DNA from 3 places in the Bacillus sp. CZDM1 genome. Region 1 is predicted to be linked to each of the others. Evidence: predicted binding sites of a transcription regulator. Region 1 holds the regulator's gene; each other region holds the start of a gene.

What was found. The regulator Rex, encoded in region 1, represses fermentation and respiration genes when NADH is low (regulators of the CRP and FNR family bind a similar motif). The targets are predictions, from matches to a motif close to TTGTGAAATATTTCACAA.
Region 2: a site for Rex is predicted at 1,298-1,315, ahead of ACY3XC_RS04590 (DUF3147 family protein). Genes of this name have one in related genera too.
Region 3: a site for Rex is predicted at 1,287-1,304, ahead of ACY3XC_RS05420 (formate/nitrite transporter family protein). Genes of this name have one in related genera too.

What each region holds. Positions count from the first base shown of each region.
Region 1 is NZ_JBUESO010000013.1:5,189-8,354, forward strand. Features, by position in the region: gene ACY3XC_RS23000 (ABC-F family ATP-binding cassette domain-containing protein) at 1-869, opposite strand, end outside; gene moaC (cyclic pyranopterin monophosphate synthase MoaC) at 1,057-1,554, shown strand; gene ACY3XC_RS23010 (redox-sensing transcriptional repressor Rex) at 1,587-2,240, shown strand; gene ACY3XC_RS23015 (YhbD family protein) at 2,363-2,986, shown strand; gene ACY3XC_RS23020 (polymer-forming cytoskeletal protein) at 2,998-3,166, shown strand, end outside.
Region 2 is NZ_JBUESO010000002.1:13,890-17,055, reverse strand. Features, by position in the region: gene ACY3XC_RS04600 (hypothetical protein) at 208-405, shown strand; gene ACY3XC_RS04595 (DUF3147 family protein) at 451-867, opposite strand; gene ACY3XC_RS04590 (DUF3147 family protein) at 883-1,245, opposite strand; gene ACY3XC_RS04585 (D-2-hydroxyacid dehydrogenase) at 1,453-2,385, opposite strand; gene ACY3XC_RS04580 (hypothetical protein) at 2,411-2,602, opposite strand; gene ACY3XC_RS04575 (DEAD/DEAH box helicase) at 2,675-3,166, opposite strand, start outside.
Region 3 is NZ_JBUESO010000002.1:185,824-188,989, reverse strand. Features, by position in the region: gene ACY3XC_RS05430 (NUDIX hydrolase) at 1-556, opposite strand, end outside; gene ACY3XC_RS05425 (hypothetical protein) at 595-1,092, opposite strand; gene ACY3XC_RS05420 (formate/nitrite transporter family protein) at 1,333-2,160, shown strand; gene ACY3XC_RS05415 (ribose-phosphate diphosphokinase) at 2,211-3,166, opposite strand, start outside.

The sequences.
Region 1 (3,166 bases):
CGCTTGGTCGTCGATGCACGCGCTAGGTTACGCTGGATAAAATCCTGAAGATCCGAAACTTCCTGCTGCTGCTTTTCATATACTTTTAAATCACGTTCATAATTTGCCGCTTTTTGATCTAGATAGGAGCTATAGTTTCCGATAAATTTTTGAATTTGTCTCCGTGAAACTTCATAAACCTGTGTGACCACTTTATCCAAAAAGTAGCGGTCATGGGACACGATTAAGATGGCCCCGTCATAGCCTTGTAAGTATTGCTCCAGCCACGTAAGTGTATCGATATCGAGATGGTTTGTAGGCTCATCCAAAATTAATATATCGGGCTTCGTTAAAAGGAGTTTCCCTAATGCTAGACGAGTCTTCTGACCGCCGCTTAAGCTGGATATCATTAATGAGTTATTGCGGAAATTTAAACCGTGGAGGATAGAGCGAATATCTGCTTCGTACTGATAGCCTCCCTGTTCTTTAAATCTCACTTGCAGTTCATCATATTCTTTTAAAATTCGGTCGTAGCGGGCACTATCCTCCATAGCGGCAGGATCCGACATCGAAACCTCTAAATGTCGAAGTGTCTTTTCCATACTTCTAAGTGGTTCGAAAACGGTTAGCATTTCATCCCAAATCGACAAGTTTGATTCTAATCCGGTATTCTGTGCTAAATAACCAATGCTTACTCCCTTTGGCTTAATAATTTCTCCGCCATCATGGGACAGGTGCCCGGCTATAATTTTCAATAATGTCGATTTCCCTGCTCCGTTTCGCCCCACAAGTGCAACGCGGTCCCGCGTTTGTAATTCTAGTTTTATATTCGATAAAATTAGGTCTGCACCATAATATTTTGCTAGTTGATTCACTTGTAATAAAATCATTGTTTTTCACCTCAATCACTAAAATAAGTGTACCTTATTCGAAGAAAGTCGGCAATAAAGTGTCTTGGTGTTGGGGAAAATAAGAGAATATCTCTTAAGAAAAAAATGTAAATATTTTATCATTCGCTCAAGGTTTCACAGACAAATTTCGAAAAATATAGTATGATTTTATGGGAGGATACTGTTTATGTCTGAATTTACTCATTTTAACGAAGAAGGAAGAGCGAAAATGGTGGATGTTAGCGATAAGCCAGAAACGGCCCGTACGGCACTAGCTCATTCCAGTATTACGGTCAGTAAAGAAATTTATGATAAAATAACAAATAACGAAATGAAAAAAGGCGATGTTCTTGCTGTGGCTCAAGTGGCTGCAGTAATGGGAGCAAAGAAGACCTGGGATTTGATCCCGATGTGTCACCCGATTCCTTTAACAGGGGTAAATATATCCTTCTCATGGGAAAAGGAACATGATACCGCATATACATTAAATATTGCCGCTGCTGTCAAAACAAAAGGAAATACAGGTGTTGAAATGGAAGCGTTAACAGCTGCTTCCACATGTGCATTAACGGTTTATGACATGTGTAAAGCAGTAGATAAAGGTATGGTTATAGGAAAAACATATTTGGTTGAAAAAACGGGTGGGAAAAACGGAGATTTCCATAGGACGGAACAAGTTAGATAAATGATCAAACTATTTATAGGGGGTGGGAGAATATGAGTAATGAAACAATGAAAATACCACAAGCGACAGCAAAACGGCTGCCCTTATATTATCGATTTTTAAAGAATCTACATTCTTCCGGTAAACAGAGGGTTTCTTCTGCAGAACTAAGTGAGGCAGTGAAGGTGGATTCGGCAACGATTCGCCGGGATTTTTCTTATTTTGGAGCCTTAGGAAAAAAGGGATATGGCTATAATGTCAATTATTTATTAACGTTCTTTCGGAAAACATTAGATCAAGATGAATTAACGAAAGTAGCGTTAATTGGTGTAGGTAATCTTGGCACAGCCTTTTTAAATTATAATTTTTTAAAAAATAATAATACAAGAATTGAATGTGCCTTTGATGTGGATCCGAATAAGATGGGTACAACGATTCGTGATGTACCAGTGTTTCATATGGATGAGCTGGAGAAGGTTTTAAGCAATGATGATGTTCATGTAGCCATTCTGACTGTACCTGCTCCTGTGGCACAAATGATTACCGATAGACTTGTACATTCCAATATTAAGGCAATCCTGAATTTTACTCCTGCCAGACTGAATGTGCCGCCATCGATTCGCGTGCATCATATTGACTTGGCTGTCGAATTACAATCACTTATTTACTTCCTGAAGCACTACCCAACAGAGGAAACAGAAGAATAAGAGTAAAGACCTTTTCACGTATATAGTGAGAAGGTCTTTTTTTGTCGGATAAAAATATAGATGGAAACTTTACAAACGTAACAGTGTTATGTTACATTCGTTCTATGAAAGGGGTTTTCATTATGAGCGAGGAATTAATTTCGAAGAAGGATTTGTTGGATTTAGCCGGAATATCTTATGGGCAATTATATAGATGGAAACGAAAAGACCTTATACCTGAGGATTGGTTTATTAGAAAATCAACCTTTACAGGTCAAGAAACATTCTTTCCGAAAGTTAAGATCTTAGAACGAATTAATAAAATTCAACTTATGAAAGAAAACCTTTCTTTAGATGAACTAGCTGATATGTTTTCACCGAATATGGCTGATTTGCAGCTGGAGAAAGATGAATTAGTAAAGCGTAACATTGTTTCAAATACAGTGCTTGATTATTATTTAGAAATAGAAAAGGGCGGTCCTGCGTTTAATTTTTCACGAATCCTTGAAGTGTATGTTTTAGAAAAGCTGCTTCAATCAGGTGAAATTAATTTGGATGAAGGAAAAATGCTGTTACAGGTTTTACTAGACAATAAGTCAGTGATTAAGCAAAAGAACGCAGAATTGGTGATCACTCGGAAATTAGGTGTTTCATCTTGTCTATTACTTATTAATACAGAGAACTTCCAATTTGAACGGGGCACAAAAATAGTCACCCAGCTATCGCTAATGGCATGTATGGAAGAAATTAAATCGAAATTATTATAAAGGAGAATCAAATGGAGACGAAAAAAAGGGGAGACTTGCTCATAAATGGCTTTGGATCATCAAATGGCGGATCATTCAATACGGTCAGTATAAATGGTAAAGGCAGTGTTACAGGTGATGTGGAATGCTCGGAACTGGATTTTAATGGTTCAGGTTCAGTAACTGGGAACGTTGTTGTGA
Region 2 (3,166 bases), on a different contig from region 1:
TTGTTTATGTAGCAAACAAATAAATCATCACTTAAATGTTCGCAATTTTATTAATAATTTGTAAAATTTACTTCATTAAGTTTGAAGTTATTTTAAGATGATGTTAATGAATGTTAAGAAATGGAAAATTGCATCTATTTTTTTTCAAAAGCTTGTATGATAATCCTGTAGTACAAAATTGCAAGCATTCAAGGAGGAATTTTAAAGATGAAAAGTTACAAAACATGGTTAGTTGCTGTTATGTCCGTTTTTATGTTACTTGGAGTTGCCACTGGATGTGCTGATGCTGGAAATGATGACACAGAAACAGAAGAAACAGAACAAAACGAAGAAGGTACTGAGGAAGGTACTGAGGAAGGTACTGAGGAAGGTACTGAGGAAGGTACTGAAAATACAGAGGAATAAGTAATTATTTGTACATTATATATTTAACAATACACAAGGCGGCTGTCAGCCGTCTTGTTTTGTACTTAATTTATGTTTTACTAGAATATTTGTCCTAAAGGTGTTTTTTCTAACATTCTTAAGCTTGTCCCTTAATGAAGAAACAATGATAGAGGCAATCAACCAGAGCAAAAGTCCTAATAAAATACTTAAAGACCAATTTCCGTTGATTTGCAATACAGTCCAAACCGTTGCCACGCAGACAACACCGCCAATCATTCCAAAAACCGAACCATTTGCAATCTTAGCGGCCTTCTTTGAACCAGAAGCAATTCCTACCATTAAAACGGCTGTAATCATCACGGCTGGAAATGCGGCAAAGATTCCAGCAAGGATTTTCCAAGGAGAAATGACCGTTATTAAATAGCTTACCATCACCGCTGTCCCTCCGAGAGTAAAACGAATCATTAAATCTTTATACATAAGTAGCACCCTTTCTTATGAGTAAGTGGTAATCATCACAACCGCCATTGATACAACTAACCAAAATCCCATAGCCTGGATAAGTCCGCGTTTCCAACCTTGTCTTGGCAGGAGGTATCCTGCAAGAATGGCCACGAGAATATTAATTCCCATGCCGACGATGGCGCCTTTTGATAATAGAATGGAATGGGCTACTAATTCATCTCCACTGAAGTCCAAACCAACTGTCAATAAAGCCGCTAAATACACGGCTGGAAAAGCTGCAAAAATACCCCCAGCTTTTTCACCTAAATTCCTAGCAACAAGTGTTGAAACAACGACAGCTGCTCCTCCTAACAAAAATCTAATAAGTAAGGCACTTATTGAAAGTTCTCCCATTGTGCTTCACCTCTGTTTTTTTGTGAAATACTAAAATGATTTATTCTATCATTTGTGAATTTATTCACATGAAATGATACAAGTTCATTTTACCGCATTTTCTCTTCTCCATATGTGAACATTTCCTAACTTTTTTTAAAGCGTTACCATACTAAAGAAAAAAACCCTTCAATTAGGGTTTCCGTTTGTTTCCTCTATTCTCAATCATTAATAACCTTTTTTTGTATCAACTTTATTAGTCAAAAGCTTGTTTTCGTCGATGTTTTTAAGAGTTTCTAAAAAGCAAGCTGCCCCCTCATTTGCTGATGTAACCGCAGAAATATGTGGAGTAATTTGAATCCTTGGATGACTCCATAATGGATTGTCTTCTGGAAGTGGTTCTTGTGCAAGGACATCGAGTACGGCAAAGCTGACTTGGTTGTCTGTCAAAGCCTGCAGTAAGGCTTCTTCATCTACTGAAGCCCCTCTCCCCACATTAATAAATCCCGCATTCGATAGTTGACCAAAGATAGCACCGTCGAATAATTTCTCCGTCCGTTCTGTCAACGGCAAAGTATTGATCACATAATTCATTTCACTTAATAGAGAAAAATGAGAATCAAGCTTCAAGACTTCAGTATAATATTCTTTTTCCTTCCCACTTAAAGAAACCCCATAGACGTCTACCCCCAGCCGAGAAAAAACCTTTGCAATCATTTGACCAATTTCACCGGTTCCATAAACTAAAATTTTTTGTTCACCTAATAATTTCGGGGTACGCTGCTCCCATCTTTTTTGCTGCTGTTTTTCTAGGAAGGTATCATGAAATTGTAAATCCTTTAGGATGTAACTTAAGCAATACTCTGCAATTCTCTGCCCAAACGAACAAATCGTTCTGGTTAATAGGATCTCATCATTCCATTCCTTCTTAAATAAAAAACGGTCAACCCCTGCACCTAGCGAATGAACCCATTTCACTGAGCTATAATCATAGTCAGCTTTTAGATTAAATGAAACTAGCGCATCTGCCCAGCTTAAATCAGCTTGGGTCAGTTTTTCCTCAGGAATAAAACGAAAGGACTTTCCTGGGACTTCCTTTTCTATTAATAATTGAAGCTCTTTATACATTGGGCTGACTAGTAAAATATTTCTAATATCCATGGCTTTCCCCTCTTCTCAATAAAGCTTACTCTTTCGGCACATCGAGTGCTTGATAGGCTGTCTGATACCTGCCGCCATCTGCTACTTCTGAATGATACAATGCCTTAAGTGCAAAGTTCTTTTCAAGATCATGTTCATTTATTAACTCTTTTAAGTGCATCTGCAGTTCTTTATTTTCTTTTACTAATTGTTTCATTTGTGATTTAAAATACTTCATTATAGTAACTCCTTCTTTATTATAAAAATAAGGACGATTATTGTATATTTAATCGTCCAAAATTAGTTAAAATTATTTTAAAGCCTTACTCACTTTTAGCTTCTTTCCTTTGACGGTTGTCTTTTCCATTGCTTGGAGGACTACTGAGCCTTTTCCATTAAGGATGTCAACATAGGTTAGGTTGTCCTGGATGGTGATAATGCCAATATCTTCAGCTGTAACTCCAGGGATATTGGAGATTGTCCCAACAAAGTCTACCGCGCGAAGCTTTTTCTTCTTACCGCCACCAAAGTGGAGCTTGGTAATATCCTTGTTAATTCGAGCTGTTTTATTATTTCTTACAACTCTCCGGCCGCTAAGTTTTTCTTCAAATGCTGCTTTTCCACTCGTAACCTCATCCTGGGTTGGAACTTCCAACTTAGGGATTTCAAAGCCAATATATCTTTCAATTGCCTTAACAAATTTCTCTTCATATGGTGTCGCGAAGGTAATCGCTTTTCCTTTGTTTCCGGCTCTTCCTGTTCTTCCTGTCCGGTGAACATAACTCTCTTTTTCCATTGGAAC
Region 3 (3,166 bases), on a different contig from region 1:
TAGTTTGAAAGGCAGATAGTGCATCTTCTGGCTTAATCCAGACTGCTTCATCAATTTCCTTTTGATCTGGTTCTGGATATTGACCTTCGGGAAGCTTTGCTAGAAAGAAACGGGTATCAAAACGAATCGGACTTTCCTCAGGTGTGATAATTTGACCAAAATAGGTTAAACATTGAGGATCAAAATAAAGATTTTCTTGTTCTAACACTGTAATAAAAGGTTTTTCACCTTCTAGAAGATTTTTTCGGTATTTTACTAGCTTTTCCTTTGGCAATAGAACTGGCAAACCGTCTTTCCTGTCACCCAACAAAATCCCAGCTTCTTCAAATAATTCTCTTGCTGCAGCTATATAATGTGAAAGACTAATAGAAAGCTGGGTATCATCACGATTGACATAATCATTTTCAACATATGCATCATGTTTTTCTACGGCTCCTCCGGGAAAAACGTGAAATCCCCCCATGAACCTCATCGTGATTGGCCGTTTTGTTAAATACACCCTTGATGATTCGTCCATCAATACAACTGTTGAAGCCGGTTTTGGTGTTGCTGCCATCGAAGAATCCACCCCCACTATTTTAAAAAACACTCATTTCATTCTTGCTTTTTCCAATATTCAGTTATAAACTCTTGCAGCATTTCATTTAAACTCGACTTTTTTTGCTTTTTTAACCATTCTACCTGATTGATGGGCAGATTTACTTTTAGACTAATATTCTCATTGGGCATTTCAACCTTTCTAATTTCTTCCAATGTAACTCCCTCTTCTACATTAGGAAACCATGAACTACTCTCATTCACTCGGTCAAGATCTGCAAATTCATCAATGTCATTAAGGTCACAGAATAAATTAAGCTGCGGCAATCCTCCAGACAGGCTTTTTAAATGCATGATGGAATCAATTAATCTGCCATTTTCTAGTTCTATCTCAATAATTAAATTTTGCTCTTTTTTATATTTTCTCTCCGTAACTTCACTTACAACCAAATCCAATTCAAGCGTGTATCCCGAGTGTGATTCAAAGATATAAATCGCACTATTAAAGATATGTATATTCTCCCCATCTATTTTTACCGATTTTACAACAGCCATTAACCATTCCTCCAAAAAGCAGTAACAATAATAATCTAATTTTATACCAAAAGAGGAGACTTGTTAACTTAATAAAAAACCGCACTAACTAATATCCACCTTGTGGAAAAATCAACTTAATAATTCATAAATAATGTTAAAGAATTGTTCACAGCATATTGTGCCGTATTGCGCTAAAATGAAGACAAATAAATATGTGACGTTCTTCACAATATATGCAGGTAGAAAGGAAATTCGGTCATGTCACTATACAAACCCGATCAAATACTAGAAATATCAATTAAAAATGGAATCAAAAAGACGAGTTATCCGTTAGTAACAACCCTTCTATTAGGATTCCAAGCTGGTGCATTTATTTCATTAGGATTCCTGCTATATATACGTGTGACAGCACCTCTATCTGAAGGTATATCCGGACTTAGCGCGATTTTAGGTGCCTCAGTCTTCCCAATCGGACTGATTCTTACGTTAATTGCAGGCGGAGAACTGCTCACTGGAAATATGATGGTGGTTCCGCTGGCAAGATATTCAAATAAAATTAAAACGAAACAGGTCCTGCAAAACTGGCTTCTTATCACGATCAGCAATTTTCTCGGTGCCATCTTCGTGGCATACTTTTTCGGACATATTGTAGGTTTAACGGAAACAGGCGTCTATTTGGAAAGTACAGTTCATATTGCTGAACACAAAATAGATGCAACCTTTCTTCAGGCTTTTGTCTCAGGTATCGGCTGTAACTGGCTTGTAGCTGCAGCTGTGTGGCTATCCTATGGAAGTGATGATATGATTGGAAAAATTGCAGGCATTTGGTTTCCAACTATGGCATTTGTCGCGATTGGATTTCAACACGTCGTTGCCAACATGTTTGTCATTCCAGCAGCAATATTTGCTGGACAGCTTACTTGGATGGATTATCTAAATAATTTCATTCCTGTCTTCTTAGGCAATGCCGTTGGCGGAGCCCTCTTTATCGGTATGGCGTATTGGTTTGCTTACAAAAAGTATGAATATACTGTCATTGATGGGGCTAAAAGGACTGGAATCTTAGACAAAAAAATTGGATTATAAATATTTCACAGAAAGAGAGCCGTGGATATCACGGCTCTCTCTTCTTTCATTTATTCAAATAAAGGACTTACTGCTCTTTCATTATGAATCCGGTCAATAGCCTCTGCTAGTAATGGGGCTACAGACAACATCGTAATTTTATTAATCATCTTTTCTTCGGCTTGCTCAATCGTGTTCGTGATCACTAATTCTTGAATAGCTGATGATTCAATTTTTTGAACAGCTGATTGTGAGAGAACAGCATGTGTACAGCAAGCGTACACTGCTTTTGCCCCATGCTCTACTAAGGCATTGGCAGCTAAAGTCTGCGTTGTAGCAGTATTAATTAAATCATCAACAATAATCGTATTTTTCCCCTCAACATTCCCAATGATCGCAAATATTTCGGAAACATTAGGTTCAGGACGTCGTCGGTCAATGAGGGCAATGGGGGCATTTAAAATATTGGCCATTTTCCTTGCTCTTCCAACAGCACCATTATGTGGTGCAACAACAACTACATCCTCAAGTCCCTTTTTCTCAAAATACTGAGATAGAATCGGAATTCCAATTAAATGATCCACTGGAATATCAAAAAATCCCTGTACCTGTGGTGAGTGAAAATCCATCGTCAGTATTCTGGTAGCACCTGATTTTTCAAGTAGGTTTGCAATTAATTTAGCTGTAATCGGCTCGCGGGATCTAGCTTTTCGATCCTGACGTGCATAGCTATAGTAAGGAATAACCACATTGATCATTTTCGCTGAAGCTCTTTTTAAAGCATCAATCATAATGAGCAGCTCCATGATATGGTCATTATTCGGGTGTGAAGTCGATTGAACGACATATACGTCAGAACCTCGTACACTTTCTTCTATATTCACTTGAATTTCTCCATCACTAAATTGAGTGACCGAGCTCCTCCCAACCTCACAACCTAAATGCTTAGCCATCTCCTTTGCTAAGCTCTGATTTGAATTTAGTGCAAACAATTTAATACCTTTTTTCGATTGATATGACACTTTAT